DNA from 2 places in the Marinifilum sp. genome. Region 1 is predicted to be linked to the other one. Evidence: riboswitches for the same ligand, from Rfam matches in the RefSeq annotation. Region 1 holds a riboswitch; the other holds the start of a gene.
What was found. A riboswitch is a leader RNA that binds a small molecule or an ion and turns the genes downstream of it on or off. The one in region 1 is predicted to bind cobalamin.

Region 1 (8,684 bases):
GTTCGATTATACCAGGAAGGTTTTAAAGTAATTGCAATTCCAAAAACCATGGATAATGATGTACCGGGTACCGATTATTGTATTGGCTTTAGTACATGTATTACCCGAACCATATCCTTAACCCATAGCTTAAGAACATCTGCCGGATCGCATGAAAGATTGCTTGTACTTGAAGTTTTTGGACGTTATGCAGGCTTTACCGCAATTCTGCCAACCCTGGCGGGTGCAGCAAATCGCTGTGTTATTCCTGAGCATAACTTCGATATTGAGCGACTTACTGAATTAATGATTCAGGACAGATTCTCGAATCCAAGCAGATACTCGGTAGTACTGATCTCGGAAGGAGCTGCTTTTTCAGGAGAAGAAATGATTTTTCAGGACAATGAAATGGATGACTACGGACACAAAAAACTTGGCGGAATTGGTGATCGTGTAAGTGAGCAAATGAAAGTTCTTTCTCCAAAATTTAATAACTCCAAACCAATTAATGTGATCAATCAAAAGCTAGGTTATATGGTTCGCTGTGGCGATCCGGATGCCATTGATTCAATTGTGCCAATGGCTTTTGGCAATTTGGCATTGGATTTAATTATAAAAGGAATTCATGGTCGTTTAATTACTCTTCGTAACGGAAGGTATGATAACGCACCCATAGATATTGTTACCAGTTCTAAAAAATTGGTTGATGTAGATCGTTATTACAACATCGACAGGCTACGACCAAAGTACAATAGCTTTGAACTACAACCACTATTCTTAATGACCGGTTTGTAATTCCACAAGATATTTGTTTACATTTGAAAAGCCTTTCGAAAACCGATTCGAAAGGCTTTTACTTTAGTTAGTGACTAAAGTATTTAAAGTGCCTTAATTACTTATTAAAATAGGCACTTATAACTTTCAATTCTTTTTGATTATTGATATAAAACCAAACAACTATGCTAGAGATTAACATTTTAGGGATTCCTATTTTAGAATGGATTGGGTACTTAGCCTCAGTTCTTGTGCTGGTATCATTAAGTATGACATCGATTATTAAACTTCGATGGTACAATTTGGCAGGTGCTATTCTTTTTTCAAGCTACGGATTTTTAATTGGCTCATTGCCTGTAGGAATTATGAACTTTCTGATTGTTTGTGCAAATATCTACAACCTAAGAAAAATGTATGTCCAAAAAGAAGATTTTAAGGTAATCGAGATAAAAGAAAATGATGAATTACTGATGCATTTTCTGGAATACTATAAGAATGACATAGCTGGATTCTATCCCGGTTTTGAAAAGGGAGAAAACCAGCTCGGAATTTTTGTTTTAAGAAATATGGCCGTTGCCGGGATCTTTATTGGCAGTCAGGAAGAAAATGAATTGAGAATCGATTTGGACTATGCACTACCCCAATACAGAGACTTTAAAGTTGGTGATTACTTGTATAAAAGCCTAAAGCAAACACTTGGCAAGCACGATATCAGGTCGGTTTATTGTTACTCTACCCAAATGCTGAAATACATGGAAAAGATGGGATTTAAATTAGAGAAGAAGGATGACCATCCAATCTTGAGAAAGAGTTTGAACTAAGCTTAAATCATTCTAAAACGAATAGGATTGATATGGATTTCTCCTATTCGTTGTTAACAATTTAGATGAGATAATTGTAGAGTCATGGGCAAGCAATTATCAACAAGACCGAAAATCGGAATACCGCAAAAGCAAAGAGAAAATCAATACAGAAGAATGATATCAGTTTTATAATGAAGTGAGTTTTAAATTGTTTTTTAGGGATTTTGAATTTAATCGATACAAAGAATACGGCTCCTAATTGTGTTTTCAATTCGCAGGCCAAGAGGGAATTTCCCAAAACCCTGTAATTTCCTTTATCATGAACGGTTTGTATTCTGTGCCTCGAAAGCCAGGGAGGAACAAAATCAGACGCATTCTGTGCCTCGAAAGCCAGGGAGGCACAAAATCAGACGCATTCTGTGCCTCGAAAGCCAGGGAGGCATCAAAATCAGACGCATTCTGTGCCTCGAAAACCAGGGAGGCACAAAATCAGACGCATTCTGTGCCTCGAAAACCAGGGAGGCATCAAAATCAGACGCATTCTGTGCCTCGAAAACCAGGGAGGCACAAAATCAGACGCATTCTGTGCCTCGAAAACCAGGGAGGCACAAAATCAGACGCATTCTGTGCCTCGAAAACCAGGGAGGCATCAAAATCAGACGCATTCTGTGCCTCGAAAACCAGGGAGGCACAAAATCAGACGCAATCTGTGCCTCGAAAGCCAGGGAGGCACAAAATCAGACGCAATCTGTGCCTCGAAAACCAGGGAGGCACAAAGTCAGACGTACAAATCGACACTTTTGATTTAGAAATGCTATCGCTTAAACAAAAAAGCTTGACCCGGAATGAGTCAAGCTTTTATGATTTATTTAACGTGAGTTCCACGTAAAATTCTATCCACAGAAAGTTATATTTGCGATAGATTTGCATTAAAAATTCCTCAAATCTTCTTGAAATATCCCGATATTCCTTCGAAAATTTGAGAAAATTTCTACTCAAAATCAGATCAAACTGTGAACGAATTTTACCTCGAACTCACGTTATTTAATCTTAAAAGTCAATACTTCTTAGTAACTAAAAATAGTTGAGTTTGGAAAATATCCAACTGTAAAGCTCTTTTGTTCTGTTCCTGCATTATCGTACACATAAACTGTACCTGCAGTTGTAGCATCAGCAGCTTCGCACAACCACAAGTTATCACTTACCGGATTAACATCTATACCATAGAAAGTAGCATCAATAAACTTGCTGGTAGGTAATGTTGTATCTGTAATATTCATTGCATAAACTGCATCTGACATAAAATACACAACATCTTTTGCTTTATTGATTGCAATATTTTTAATACCTGAAGTCGAAAGGTTAGTCAACCCATAAGAAGTAACTTCACTATTTGCAGTATTTATTTTAGATATTCCAGCATCGTCAATACCAACAACATTCCAATTTTCATCATAAGAGGTAACACCTGCACAATATACCCAAACATCACCATTGGCATCAACTACCATATCCTTAGGACAGGATTTAACACTTATGGTTTCAATAACCTGATCTGTTTCAGTATCAATAACAGTCACTGTCTTGTCATCATTCGACCAACCTCCACTGTTGGCAACATATAACTTATCATTAGAAACTACCATTTTCTCAGGACCAGCACCAACAGAAATTTGTCCTGTTGTAGCCATTGTATTCAAATCAATTACATAAATTTCATTGTTTTGTTTTACTTGATTTGGATAAGTTCCAGTAACTCCATTACCGTTAGCAACATAAGCCTTATCTCCTACCAAAGTGATTTCGCGTGGATATGAAAAACCATCAATTGTTGCGTGATGAGTAAAATCAGATTTAGTCACAACTTCAACATAACCAGCACCGCTTCCTGTTGTAACGGCGATAAAAGCATAATCATCATTCACTGCCATCGACTGTGGCAATTCTCCCAAAGGAATACCATTTGCCGCAGCAAAATAATTATTGGTAAGCTCATCGTTTCGATTGATCATAGTCACCGCTCCTGTTCCTCCAAAGCTTCCTTCATTCAACACATAAAAGAAGCTTATTTGTTTCTCTCCAATACTAATATTAAAGATGCCAGTTAATACATTGTCACCATCAGTAACTGAGAAAGAAAATTCATCCGTTAAAGTTTGGCTTCCATTGTGTACATATACAATTTTTGATGCTGCCACATCAGCTTGAGTAAATTGATCAATAGCTGTTGTCACATCATTTACATTGGCAATAATACCATTTTCGGTTGCCACAGTTACTGTATAAACAATATCAATATCTTCAGTATCTGTATCAACTACATTTAATTCTGATGCAGTAATTGCAACAGTTGCACCATTCTCAATAACAACACCATTGTTTACCGACAGGCTTGGCATTTCATTATCATCATCCGAACAGGATACAAATAAAGAACTTGCAATTAACAAGCCTAAACTAAATTTTAAAAATTTTTTCATTTTTAATAGTATTAGAAAATTACATTCACCCCTAAATAAAATGCTCGACCTGGCATGGGGTAATACTTAACCAGCTCATAAGATTTATCTAAAATATTCTCGATTCTTCCAGTTATTTTAAACTTTGCAAAGTCGGTTTTAAATCGATATCCTCCATTCACATCAAGGAGAAAGTTTCCATCAACCTTCTGCTCTTGCCAATTTTTTGTATGCGACCGGAAGGTAGCTATAACTCCTGCATTCCAATTTTTGGAAATATAATCGCTCAAAACCTTTGTAATATGGTGTGGTCGATAAGCCAATGTTTGTTTATATTTACCACTGGCTTTATCGTTGTTATACGCATCATTATAAGCGTATTTTATGGATGTACGAAGCCTGTCATTCCCAATTCTTAGCATATGATTTATTTCCAGTTCCAAGCCTCTGCTTATCATTTGTCCGGTATTTAAAGGACTCCAGTACGATCCGGTTGGTTGCCACGAGATTGCATTCTTGTTCTTTGATTGATATAGTCCTAAATCTGCATTCAATTGACCGTATTTTGTTTCCAATGATAACAAAGCCAATCCAAACTCAGCATTCCACCCTTCTTCTGCTTTGATATTGATATTTCCGCCCGGCACCCAATATCTCTCGTTAAAAGTTGGTCTTCGAAAATGATTACTAGCCTTTGCCCTAACATCTAAAAAGTGAGGCACAATATGCCACAAAGAACTAAACGAATACATTTCCGGTGGATTAATCTCAGTATTCCATTCTTTTCCAAAAGTAAAAATGAAAGTTCCAAAATCCGGCGAATACTTTCCTGCAACAGTTACCCTTGATTCATTTTCCTCTTTCTCGTAATTATTCGTCTTTCCTTTTAACCAAGAATACTTAGCATTTACATCTACACTTAATTTTCGGGTTAAGTAGTAACGAATGTTAGCATCGTTCAACACCCTTTCGGATGAAATTTCAGATAAAAATCCGCTCGTATACTTTAAATAATCATACAGATAAGCCGATTTGGCTTCCATTCTAAACTTCCCAAGCAAGGTTTTCCATCCCAAGTAAATCTTTAGTGAAGAATCTCTTTGCTGCTGATTGCTTTTGGGTTCGCCAATTCCCATTGTACCGGCAATATTTTTTTTCTTGGCCTGATACCAGGCTCCCAAATCAATATAGTGCTTGTTCAGTTTAATATGCAGGTCGTGAATTGTACCGTAAACACGATTTTGGTTATTATTTAATCTCTCGGTTGGCGAACCAAAATCATATTTGTCCACATAAGAGAAATCATTTTCACCATATTGAAAAAATGCCTGGGCAGTATAGGATATCCACTTGTTTGAATATTTCCCATGAAGTTTTGTTCTGTAATTCGAAAAGCTACCTATTTCGTTCATTAAGCCAATGGACGATTGATCCTCCCATGTTGGAGTATTTGAAAGTTCAATGGCACCTCCTAATGTACCACTTCCATACAATGAAGCATTTGCCCCATAAACCACTCGGATGTTATTAAAACTACCAGCTCCTATAAGAGATAAATCTGCCGAACCTGTAGTAAGCGAATTAACGGGAATACCATTCCAATTTACTGATGTGTGGGTAGAAGAATTTCCTCGAATGGTAATCGTTGACAGACCACCTAGAGAACCATTTGAAGAGACATTTACCAAAGCCACTTTCTGTAATAAGCCCGCCAAATCTTTACCATCATAGCTTTGTAAAGCTATAGAGTCAACTTTAATCGTTTTCTCGGTTGATGAAAAATGATCTAATCTGGGTGCAACAATATCTATGGCATTAACATGTACCGTATCTATAACATTTGTTCGAGCCTGAACACCAAAACCCCAAAAAATCAACAAAAAAACTAAATTCCACTTCATCCTATAAATTGATAAAGAAGAAAATATTGGGATCACAACAGTTTGAAATACTAAAATCCTATCGCTTTCCAAACACCTTCTCCGAATGTTTTGAAAAATTGTATGCAAACTGGCAGGTCTTCTGGCTTGCTCGACTTTTTTTAACCTTCCCAACAGGCAGTTGCCTGTCAGTGGTATTGCAGTAAAAAAAGCTTATTTTCGAGCTTACAGCTACGGGAACAGCTCCGGATTTTAACCGGATTCCCTTTTCATCCCACTCCTTAAGCTAAAGGGTACTGGGAACCAATTGCGCTGCAAATGTATGAAAAAAAACAATTACGATCCGCAATTCCTAATTGTTTTCTTACACAATTTCTCAGGCTTCATATGTAGTTAAAAATGCGGACAATTTAGAATAAAAACCCATTACCAATCAGCACTTCGGTTTAAAAAAACTTATTCATTTTTTTCGAAATTCGACTTTATGAGCTCTAGTAATTTCTGAATGCTATTGCAAGTAAGAATGCTTCCATCCTGATGCACTTCCCACTCCATGGTTTCATCCAATAAGTTTACACAACAAGCTTCCACTTTTTCGCAGGTTACCTGATAACCTTCACGTGAGAGCGCACGTTGTGTCCAGAATCCCATCACATCATTACCTAAAACCTGGATGATCTGTTTTTTCTGGTAGTTCATGATAAAATTTCCTGTTTTCCTGTCGAAGTTAAAAGAATCATTATGAAATGTATCTTCGATACTACCATTTAAAACCAAATCCTCGGGAGCACCAACTTTTACAGGCATATTTCTTGCCATCAGCCAAATTAGGTCGGCAGCTTGCAATGCCAAATCCAATTCATGGGTCGATAGTAAAATTGCTTTGTTCGTTTCTCTGGCAAGACGATGAAGCAAACGCATTATTTCTACCCGGTTAGGCAGGTCGAGATGAGCAGTAGGTTCGTCAAGCATAATTAATGGTGTGTCCTGCGCCAGGGCCTTGGCAATCATTACTCGTTGCCGCTCACCATCACTCAATTGATTGATAAAATGATTGGCATAGTGAAGCAATCCTACTTGTTCAAGAGCCCATTTTATTTTCTGGTTATCTGCATCCGATAATTTGCCCATCCATGAAGTGTATGGATGTCTTCCCAAGGAAACCACATGGTAAACAGTTAAGTTACCAACATTTATACGCTCGGTAAGCACAATACTTAAGAGCTGTGCAATTTCTTTGAAATTTCGATCACGAATTGGAACTCCTTCTACTAAAGTTTTGCCTGCCAATGGTGCTTGTATACCGGCAATTGTTCGCATTAAGGTTGATTTTCCAGCTCCGTTTGGCCCAAGTAAACAAACCATTTCTCCTCTGCGTATGGTAAGGTTGATATCAGAAAGCAAACACAGCACATCCTTCTTTGACTGTTTGTAGCCAATGGATAAATCCTTTGTTACCAGAATATTTTGATTTTCATTCACCTCTTTCATATCTATTCTATCCACCAAAAGATGCTTTTACATTTCTACTTCTAACAATGACCCAAATTACAACTGGTCCTCCAAATAGTGCGGTTACCGAGTTAATTGGTAATGTACTCTGGTTGCCTGGTAATTGAGAAAAAATATCACATATTAACATGATGGCCGCTCCAATCAAAACTACTGCCGGCATTAAAACTTTATGACTTGCCGTTCGAAAAATGGAGCGTGCAATATGAGGAATCGCAACTCCAATAAAAGCAATTGGACCTGTAAATGCAGTTAAAGTACCAGCAATAAGCGCTGTACTTATAATTACGGCTATTCTTACCTTTCTTACTGATATTCCCACGCCGCGAGCATAATTCTCTCCTAGTAGTAAGGCATCCATTGGTTTTATCAGAAAAAAAGCCAAAATTAAGCCTGCAAACACAATTGGCCCCATTACTTTCATTTCTGTCCAACCTACTCCGGCCAACGATCCAAATGTCCATACAATGAAACTTTGTATTTGCTCAGGATCGCTAAAATATTGCAGTATATTAACTATTGCACCTGTAATACTGCCAAACATGATACCAATAATTAAAAGGGATACACTATCTGATATACGAATTGAAGCAAGTGCTACCAATAAAAACACCAAGGATGCACCTGCTACTGCAGCAACTACAAGAGCCCAACTTCCAAGGAATCCTGAAACAACACCAAAAAAGGCAGGTACAATAGCCGAAGTCATTACCATAAGAGCAACTCCCAAACTTGCACCAGAGCTAATTCCCAATACAAAAGGTCCGGCTAATGGATTTCGAAACAAGGTTTGCATCATTAAACCCGTTACCGACAGTCCGGCACCAACAAAAATCGCTGTTAATGCTTTCGGTAATCTAAAGTTAATTACAATGTAGTTCCAGGAATTTTTAACATCTCCACCTGCTAAAATGGCAAATACTTTTTCGAAAGGAATATTCACCGAACCAAAAATCAAATCCAAAAGTAAAAGTCCAATGATAAGAAGGCACAATGCGCCAAATAATATCGATACAAGTTTCCCTTTTTGCGAAATCATATCTTACTTCAATTTTTGGAAAAAATGCAATTCGTAATTAGGCAACAATTCAGGATGTAAAATCTTTATCACATCCTTAAATACAATGTCAGGTTGCATCACTCCAGATTCATACCAATCATTTGCCCCACTCTCCTTCATCCTTTTGGTATAGCAATAAACTTGTTTGGTTTTAAAGGGTTTAAACAAGCTATATCTTTTATCCAAACCAGAAAGGTCTTCCATTGTTCTACATTGT
Region 2 (8,684 bases), 500 kb from region 1:
AGATTGGCTGAGGCTTTAATCAAACCATACTGAAAACGTTCCATATATTGATGAATTACGATTCTTCCGTCCTCTTCATCGAAATTTAAGCTGTTTTTCGCAAGAAAGTTAAACACATCCGATACACCAATGCCTAAACTTCTTCTATTCTTGGTAGATTTTTCGGCTGTTGGTACCGGATATTCCTGATAATCGATTAGCTCATCTAAAAATCGTACCAACAGCTCTGTTAGCTCATCCAACTCCTGAATATTGTCTAGTTTACCCAAATTGATATTGCTCAATATGCACATGGCAATTTCACCATCAGCTTTATTGATATCCGTTAAAGGTGATGTTGGCAGAGTAATTTCCTGACACAGATTACTCATGTAAATACTGTCTTTAAAAGAAGAGTGCTTGTTTACATGGTCTGCATTTAAAATGTAAATACGCCCTGTTTCGTAACGTTCTTTCAGGATGGCTAAATACAGTTCACGCGCATTTATTGATTTTCGGCGTATGGTATGATCCTTCTCATATCTCAGATACATTTCTTCGAAACGCTCATAATCAGAACTGTAAAAAAGTTCGTAAAGTTCCTGTGTTTCTTCGCTTGAAAAAAGACTGATGTTTTCGTTTCTTTTAATTCTGTCTCGAAACAGTTTGTTAAGCGCAACCGAATAGTCCATGCGTCTCACGCGATTTTCATCATTCCCTTTGTTGTTTTTCAATTGGATAAAGGTTTCAATTTCCCAATGAAAAAAAGGAAGGGCAGAAGTAGAACCACCTCCGCGAATTGAATTTTGAGTAAAGCTTTTGGTGGTGGCTTCGAACATTTTTAAAAATGGTACCAAACCCGTGTGTACCACTTCACCACCTCTTATTTGCGCATCAATTCCTCTTATCCTACCAAAGTTTAAACCTATTCCTGCACGCTGGGCAGTGTAGTAACCCACTGCGGTATTCGAATTCATGATAGATGGGATAGAATCACCCACATCAATTAAGCAGCAAGAACTAAACTGTCGCAAAGGAGTTCTTACCCCGGCCATAATAGGAGTTGGCAGACTAATCTTAAACTGCGACAATGCTTCGTATAATCGAACAACATATTTTTTGCGATTTTCCGAATCATAGTTCATAAACATGAACATACTGATGAGCATGAAGGATTCCTGTGGTGTTTCATGCAGTTCCCCACTAATTCGGTCTTGCAGCAAATATTTGTCGACCATTTGGCTTAAGCCGGCAAAGGTAAACTTGAAGTCGCGATCGTAATTAATTTGCTTGCTAAAAAATACCAATTCCTGGGGGCTGTACTTTTCAAGCAATACCTTGTCATAAATTCCTTTGTAGATATTGTTTCTTACAAGATATTCGAAAGGAATGGGCTCTGCTTGCTTATACACCTGTTTCCGCAAGTCCATTAGTAACAAACGAGCAGCTACGTACTGATAGTTTGGTTTTTCGTGTGAGATAAGATCTGCTGCTGAGCGGATCATAACTTTTTGAATTTCTGAAGTTGTAATTCCTTCAAAAAATTGAAGTTTGGAATTAATCTCAATATCAGAAACAGATACATCATCGTATCCATTGCATGCCCACTCAACTGCTTCATGTATCATTGCAAGATCTATGGGCGCACGTGTTCCATCACGCTTAATAACGTGTATTTGTTCCATTAATTTTCATTTTTAATTAATATTCAATTAATGGTAGCAAAAAGGATAAAATATAAGAATGTCAATATGTCTTCTTAAGCTCTTATTCCCGAAAGCTACGAATTAGATTGAATTTGATAGGTCTTCCGACTTACTGTATTTTGATTTGCCTTCCCAACAGGCAGTTGCTTGTCAGTGACACCGAAGAATCAAAACATTTCAACAGATTACGGCTGCGGGTACAGTTACTGAATTGCACAGTATTCCCTTGCATCAAATTCAGACTTAAAGGTATTATTTTATCAGAAAAGATTAGACTACTTTGGAAAGGAGTTATTAAAAAGAAATTAACAATGACTGGTATTCTTTAGATGGAAATTGTAAATGGAGATCCAGGGATTGCTATTCCGGATAGCTTTTTTAATCATGCTCGTTTTATGAATAAACATACATTATTTGTCGTGAAACCTTAATTCAAAGAAGAAGAAAATATAGGGTGATTGCGAGTTGATTCGCATAAAAAGTTCAACTTTTAATGCAAAAAACTGAGTTTGCAATCTTAATATCTATGCATTAAACCTTAAAACCTGAGCTTTTAACATTAAAAAGAGAGCCTGTAAGGTAAAAAGGTGAGGTTCTTACCTTAAAAGCTTAAGTATTGATGTTTTTTGTAGTCCTTTTGCCTTAAAAAAGCATGGTATTTCATAAAAAGTTGAGCTTTTAACGTTCACAGCTCAGGTAGAAATGGTCAAAGCTTGGGTTTTAACGTTCACAGCTCAGGTCAAAACGTTCACAGCTCAGGTTTTAAGGTTTAAAGCTTAGGTAGAAATGTACAAAGCTCATGTTTTAAGCTTGCAAGCTTAAGTTTTAAGGTAAAAAGGACAAGAAATAACATTGATAACTCGCTTGGTGATGCTAAAAAGTCTGAATTGATAAGCTTTTCATTTCTGAAGATATGCTCATCTTTAGCCTTGGGAATATCGAGTTCTTCGATTGTTTCAGACACAGTGTCGGTTTTTTAACACCTTTTACAGCTGACTGTTGGTTAGTGCTACGAATTGATCGTAAGTCTTAAATTTATGACAGTCTTTATCTCTTTTATAAGTATTGGTGCAATTATAAAATATCCAATTGGGTACGAAGTCAAGAATTTAATATGGTATTGGTTTGTTGGTCTTATTGTTTCGCCTGAAAGAGTCCCATAAATATTTTAGTTTTTGATTCGAAACAATAATATGAGATTCCCGGGTCTTTTTAAAATTCAGATTTTCGGATGAAAGTGAAAGCATCTCAAACATGCCAGAGCTGTTATTGTTAATTCTTTAAAAATTCCGGTTAGTGGGTTTATACCCTAAACGATTTTGAAAAGTCAGAGTAAGCACCGTCAGGGATAAAACCACTGACGGGCTTGATTATTAAACTTTCTTTTTCTTGATAATCTCTGTAGGCATACGCATCCAATCTTTGGTTACAAGCATATAGCCCGGATCAACCATTAAGGTACTCGGCTTGCGCTTTACCGTAAACTGCAGCTTGTTTTTTCCTGATTGTAATTTCATCTTTTCATTATATAGCTCCTTCTTTTTTGAGTTGAAAGCTGCTATTTCAATGTAATCATTGCATGGGGTTTCTGTCTCATCGCCTTTGGCATCCAAATAGTATTTCTTCACATCAATCACTGCATCAACCGTGTAAGTAAAATCCTTGTTACGGGTATAAGTTACCGAATCAACCTTAGTTTTGTACATGGTGATTTTCTCCAGAACATCTTCCACAAAGTATTGCAGGCTATCTGGTGTTTCCGATTTAATTCTTTCAATCAGATCAGTGGTGGTTGGATACGGAGCTCCTTTGAAAGCGTATTCTTTAAGGAATCCACTTAAAATATTCATGAATTTATCCTTGCCCAAATAGTTACCCAAAGCGTTCATTGCCAAAGCTCCTTTCTGGTAGAAGGTACTCTGTTGATATGGAGCTACCTTTGCCAATGGACGTTCACCACGAGATTCATTTTTTCTTGAGCTCACATACTTGAACATCTCATTCTTAAAGAATTTATTCATGCGTTTCTGGTCGAAGTAGGTTTCCATACATTGCAGAGCACTGTATTGAGTGATGGATTCCATCAGCATTTGAGATCCTTCCACATCAGCTGCAGCTACCTGGTGTGCCCACCATTGATGTGCCATTTCGTGCGCTGTTACAAAGAAGGGGTAATCCATAATCTTTTTATCATCGCTAACACCTTCCTTGTTCAGATCTCGCAGGTCGGCGATGAAACCAATGCCTTCAGAAAACGGAATCATATTTGGGAATGACTGGGCGTAACTTGAATATCGCGGAAACTCGACAATACGAAGCTGATCGAACTGGTAAGGCGAATAGTACTTTGTATAGGTATTTAGTGATACTTTTACGCCATTCATCATGTTGTCCAGATTGTACTCGTGCCCTTTGTGATAATAGATGCTCAAATCAACCGTTTTGCCATTTTCATCTTTCCACTTATCGGTTTTCACCTGATATCTTCCCGAAAGAATTGCATAGTAATGAATCATTGGATGCTCTGACTTGTAGTGGAAATAGTTTCTGTCGCTTTCTTTCCACGATTTCACAAGTTTGCCAGGGGTTAGTGCAGTCTGATCGTCAGAAGTACTTACAATGGCTTCAAAATTGATAAAGTGAGAGTCATCACTAATAAAGTGTCGGTTAATACCTTTCGGATCATCAATGCTCTTTACAATTTCACGTTTGGGTAAATCATGTTTCGCACGAGTTCGCTTATCAGATATCTCTCCACCAGCCTTATAGCCAATGGATGGGAACAGTGAATTGTAAAGGAATGTACCATTCTTACGACAGATGTTATTGGCTCCCTTAAGTGTGAACCCATCATTGTAACCTTCAAACTGGAAGCTTAGTTTCAGTTTTTCATTTGCCTGAAGGGGTTCATTTAACTTGTAGATTTCTACATTGAAGTTATCATCTTTGGTAATCAATTCTGCTTTTCGGTCTAACTTCAAACTTTTAATAAACTTATTAGAATTGATGTAGATAATATCCATTGGCGAAGAAGTCTGGTTTTGTATGGTGTAGATACCTTCGGCCATAAAATCACCGTTTTCAGGATATAGGTCAGCATTCAGATACACATCGGTAATCTTTGGTTGATCGATCTTTTCATATTTCTTAAAGTCATTCTCATAGCGTACAGCTTCCAGTTCACGTTCATAAGGAGTTTTGAATTCCACTTTGATGTTGGTATTGTAGAAAATGTAAGAACCAATCAGTAATGCGACAACAGCTAGTATAATCATTCCTTTGGCAGGATATCCCATTACTCTTTGCTTTAAGAGTTCTAATCGGGTGCGCCAATGACTTTCAGTTTGGTTCACCAGTAGCTGATTTCCAAGAATAAGCAATACCGCAGCAATCAGCAGCCAGTAAAATTTAAAGATCCAGTAAGGGAAAAGACCAAAGCCGAATCCATTCATATCGGAATAAGAAACTCCCGGACCTGTACCATAAATCAAAAGTGGATGCTTTAATATACTAGCAATAAAGTATTTATTTACAACCCAATAAAGTGCAATAAAAACATAGCCCATATACTTGTTGTTGACCACAATGTGAATCAGGAAGGCAAGTATCATTAGCAGTAAGGTATTAACGAAGTTGATCGCAAACTCAGAGGCGAAATACAAACCTAACTCATATTTGTAATATCCAGCCATAGTTTGAACAATCACACCGCACAATATCATGATCAGCTTGAGAAATGCGATAGCGGCAGTTAATGCTACAAATTTGCTGGCAAAACTTACCCAGCATGGAATAGGATAGGTATAGACGATTTCATGAACCTTTTTGTCGCGGTCGCGCCACATCATTTCACCTGAAAAGAGCAAAACAATGATGAAAATAAACAGATTTATACTACCGCCTAAGGTGCCAAGCACTTGGTAAGTAACAGGGTAAGTGTTGGTATCGTACATCTTGCCAATTCCTTTTGATGCTACAAATAGGAAGACGATCATGATGAATGAGATCAGCCAGAAGTAGGCATTCCCAAATAGTTTTGATGTTTCGAAACGGATCAGATGCAGCAGACTTTCCCAGTTGTTAGGCACCAGTGATACCGATGGACTCTCTTTTATTTCTCTGTTTGTCAACTCTTCTGAAGAAACATCAGTAATTTGCTTATTGTTCTTTTTACTCAATTTTATTTGGCGAAGCTTGTAATTAAATCTGAATCGGAAATAAGTGAATATCATTAAGAGTACTCCGGAACCAACCCATAGCAATCTGTTGTACAGGAAGACATCGACCAATTTAGCTCCCGTTTTATTCATATCAGCAGCGGAAATATTCGTGGTTACTACCAAAGATGAGGCAATTCCAAATGGATCCAATAATGCTGCAAGTGTCTGACTTTCCAAATCTTTTAGCAGGTTCATAGATATGCCATACAAAATATAGAGTGCAAGTATGGAAATCCAATTGATCACAACACTTCTTAGCAAAATGCTTAATGAGAAGAAGATCGCGCTCACAAAAAATACATTTGGTAATATTCTGGATAGGTATGGATAGATATAGGTTGACCATTCATTAGGTCCAAAGCTCCCTTGGTTTAAATATGGCATAAGTGTACCAATGTAAAAGCCAAGACCAATACCGCTAAAAGCCAAAACGCTTAAAAGGTAGGCAGCACAAAATCTACCAAACAGGTAATTAAACTTTTTTAGTGGGGTACTGTACATTAATTCCATTGTGTTGTGCTGATAGTCTTTCAGAACAACATTAGCATTAATGGCAGCCACCAGGAATATGCCAAGGTAGGAGAAGGTTCTCATAATCATATCAAAGACAAATGGCGAATTGATGCCAACATTGTCTCCGGCAATTTGTATGTTGATGCTTTTAAGAGCACCACCTGCAGCATTAATGATTGCAAAAGCTATCAGAAACAGGATACACCAATAGATGTATATGGCTGGCCGTTGCAGGCCTCGTTTGATTTCGAATCTGAATATTTCGTAGAACATTTTTTGAATTTTAAATTAGAACTAAGCTATCAGTCATCAGCGTTCAGTAGCTTACTTTATCACTGAGAAGTACACGTCTTCCAAATCAGGAGTCACATTCTTGAATCCATTGTCTGGATTTTTTTCCTGCATGATATGGATAAGAGGTTTGCCCTCGTTCAGGTGAGAAGTGATTAGCTGATAGCTTGCCTGGTACTCTTCTATCTCGTGCTTGGTGATTCGTTTTTCCCAAATCTTGCCATTTAGTTCCGTGATCAGATCAGAAGGGCGACCATTGACTAATACCTTTCCATGGTTGATAATGGCCATGTCGTTGCACAAGGTCTTTCACATCATCAACAATGTGGGTAGAAAGGATCACGACCTTGTCTTCGCTGATTTCGCTCAATAGGTTGTTGAAACGATTTCGCTCTGCGGGATCCAAACCAGCAGTAGGTTCATCAACAATAATTAGTTCAGGCTTACCAAGCAGAGCCAATGAAATCCCAAAACGTTGTTTCATTCCGCCACTAAAGGTGTGAACACTCTTTTTACGATCCTTATAAAGATTTACCTGATTTAAAAGAAATTGCACCATTTCTTTGCGTTCCGACTTTGAAAGAATGCCTTTTAAAATGGCAAAATGGTTCAATAATTCCTGAGCACTAATGTGCGGATAAACACCAAATTCCTGAGGAAGATATCCCAATACTTTCTTCACCGCTTCCTTTTCTTTTAGCACATCTAAGCCATTAAAGGTGATGATTCCTTCATTAGGATCCTGAAGCGTTGCAATGGTACGCATAAGAGTAGATTTACCTGCCCCGTTAGGACCAAGCAGACCAAACATTCCACTTCCAATTGTAAGGTTTAAATTGTTCAATGCCTTAACTCCATTAGGGTAAGTCTTCGATATATTGTTGATTGTAAGTTGCATTTGTTCAAATTTAAGATTTGTAATATTTGACTAGTCAGTAATTATAATGTGTGACAGATTCTAGTGAGTACAAACTTTCAGCTGACAAGCAGCTAAAATGGATACAAGTTGCATATGTTGGCAACTGGTTCCTGTAAGCTGCTTTAATTTCCCATTTTCATCACTTTGCCTCCCATAGTCTTCATTTCACTCATTTTCTCTTCCCGAAGATCCTGGAATTGTTCATGTGTGATTTTCTGCGATTTAACTGGGATAAGCTCTTTGTTGTCTATGTCTTTCGAGAAGGAAACAGCTTTGAAGCTCATTTTGTCGTTATCGACAGCTAGTACAGCTCCTTCGAAGAAAAGCGAAGGCATAGGTGTAATGTTTTTAGGAAGATCTTTGGTCACCCAAAAGCTAAAAGCACCATCATTACTTTTGTGTTCCTTGCAAGTGTAATTCAGAATGGTTTTACTCTTGCCGGTTGGTTTTGTTTCGGCCAGTTTCATTGGAGTCTCTATATGAAAAAGCTCATCATCAAGGGCAATGTATTTTCTGAAAACGTCCTTTTCAAAATTGAACCATATTTTGCTACTGCCACTACCCATTAGAATCGACATACCCTTTGGCATTTCAGCTGGAATATTCTTAAAGCATCCATACTTTTCGTTGTAGATGAACTGAAACTTTTGTGTTGACGTTTCAGGTATCATGGCTTTTAATGCCTGCTGTTCAGCACTAAGACTTTTGTGAATATTGATAATATGTTCATAAATAATAGTGCCTTGTTTTTGAGCAAAAATTAGTCCCGTTGCAAATAAAATTGCCAATGTTGTAAATACTACTTTTTTCATGATATTAATTCTTTATTATGTGTTAATTGAATAATTTTAATTCTCACATCAACAAATGTATTGGATGAAGAAGAGAATTTGGGTTAATGCTCTGTTATGTAGTGTTAACGAGTGTTAACGGTGAGTAAAAGGCTTGGAAGAGGAGACAGATTAGTTGTACTTTAGCCTTTACAAAAAAATCATGAACAGATGAAGAATCGAATTCGAATTATATTTCTACTAATTACTACTTCTCTTGTGGTAT

Region 2: another riboswitch for cobalamin. It lies ahead of nrdA (class 1a ribonucleoside-diphosphate reductase subunit alpha); the one in region 1 lies ahead of ACO05S_RS02030 (TonB-dependent receptor).

Annotation. Positions count from the first base shown of each region.
Region 1 is NZ_OZ246019.1:514,681-523,364, forward strand. Features, by position in the region: gene ACO05S_RS02015 (6-phosphofructokinase) at 1-774, shown strand, start outside; gene ACO05S_RS02020 (hypothetical protein) at 939-1,574, shown strand; gene ACO05S_RS02025 (cadherin-like domain-containing protein) at 2,624-4,036, opposite strand; gene ACO05S_RS02030 (TonB-dependent receptor) at 4,048-5,916, opposite strand; cobalamin riboswitch at 6,011-6,218, opposite strand; gene ACO05S_RS02035 (ABC transporter ATP-binding protein) at 6,352-7,401, opposite strand; gene ACO05S_RS02040 (iron chelate uptake ABC transporter family permease subunit) at 7,394-8,446, opposite strand; gene ACO05S_RS02045 (ABC transporter substrate-binding protein) at 8,450-8,684, opposite strand, start outside.
Region 2 is NZ_OZ246019.1:13,526-22,209, reverse strand. Features, by position in the region: gene nrdA (class 1a ribonucleoside-diphosphate reductase subunit alpha) at 1-1,664, opposite strand, end outside; cobalamin riboswitch at 1,763-1,936, opposite strand; gene ACO05S_RS00085 (hypothetical protein) at 2,455-2,649, opposite strand; partial or broken gene ACO05S_RS00080 (DUF4372 domain-containing protein) at 2,675-2,794, opposite strand; gene ACO05S_RS00075 (ABC transporter permease/M1 family aminopeptidase) at 3,059-6,691, opposite strand; gene ACO05S_RS00070 (hypothetical protein) at 6,743-7,000, opposite strand; gene ACO05S_RS00065 (ABC transporter ATP-binding protein) at 6,951-7,607, opposite strand; gene ACO05S_RS00060 (hypothetical protein) at 7,751-8,440, opposite strand; gene ACO05S_RS00055 (sensor histidine kinase) at 8,630-8,684, shown strand, end outside.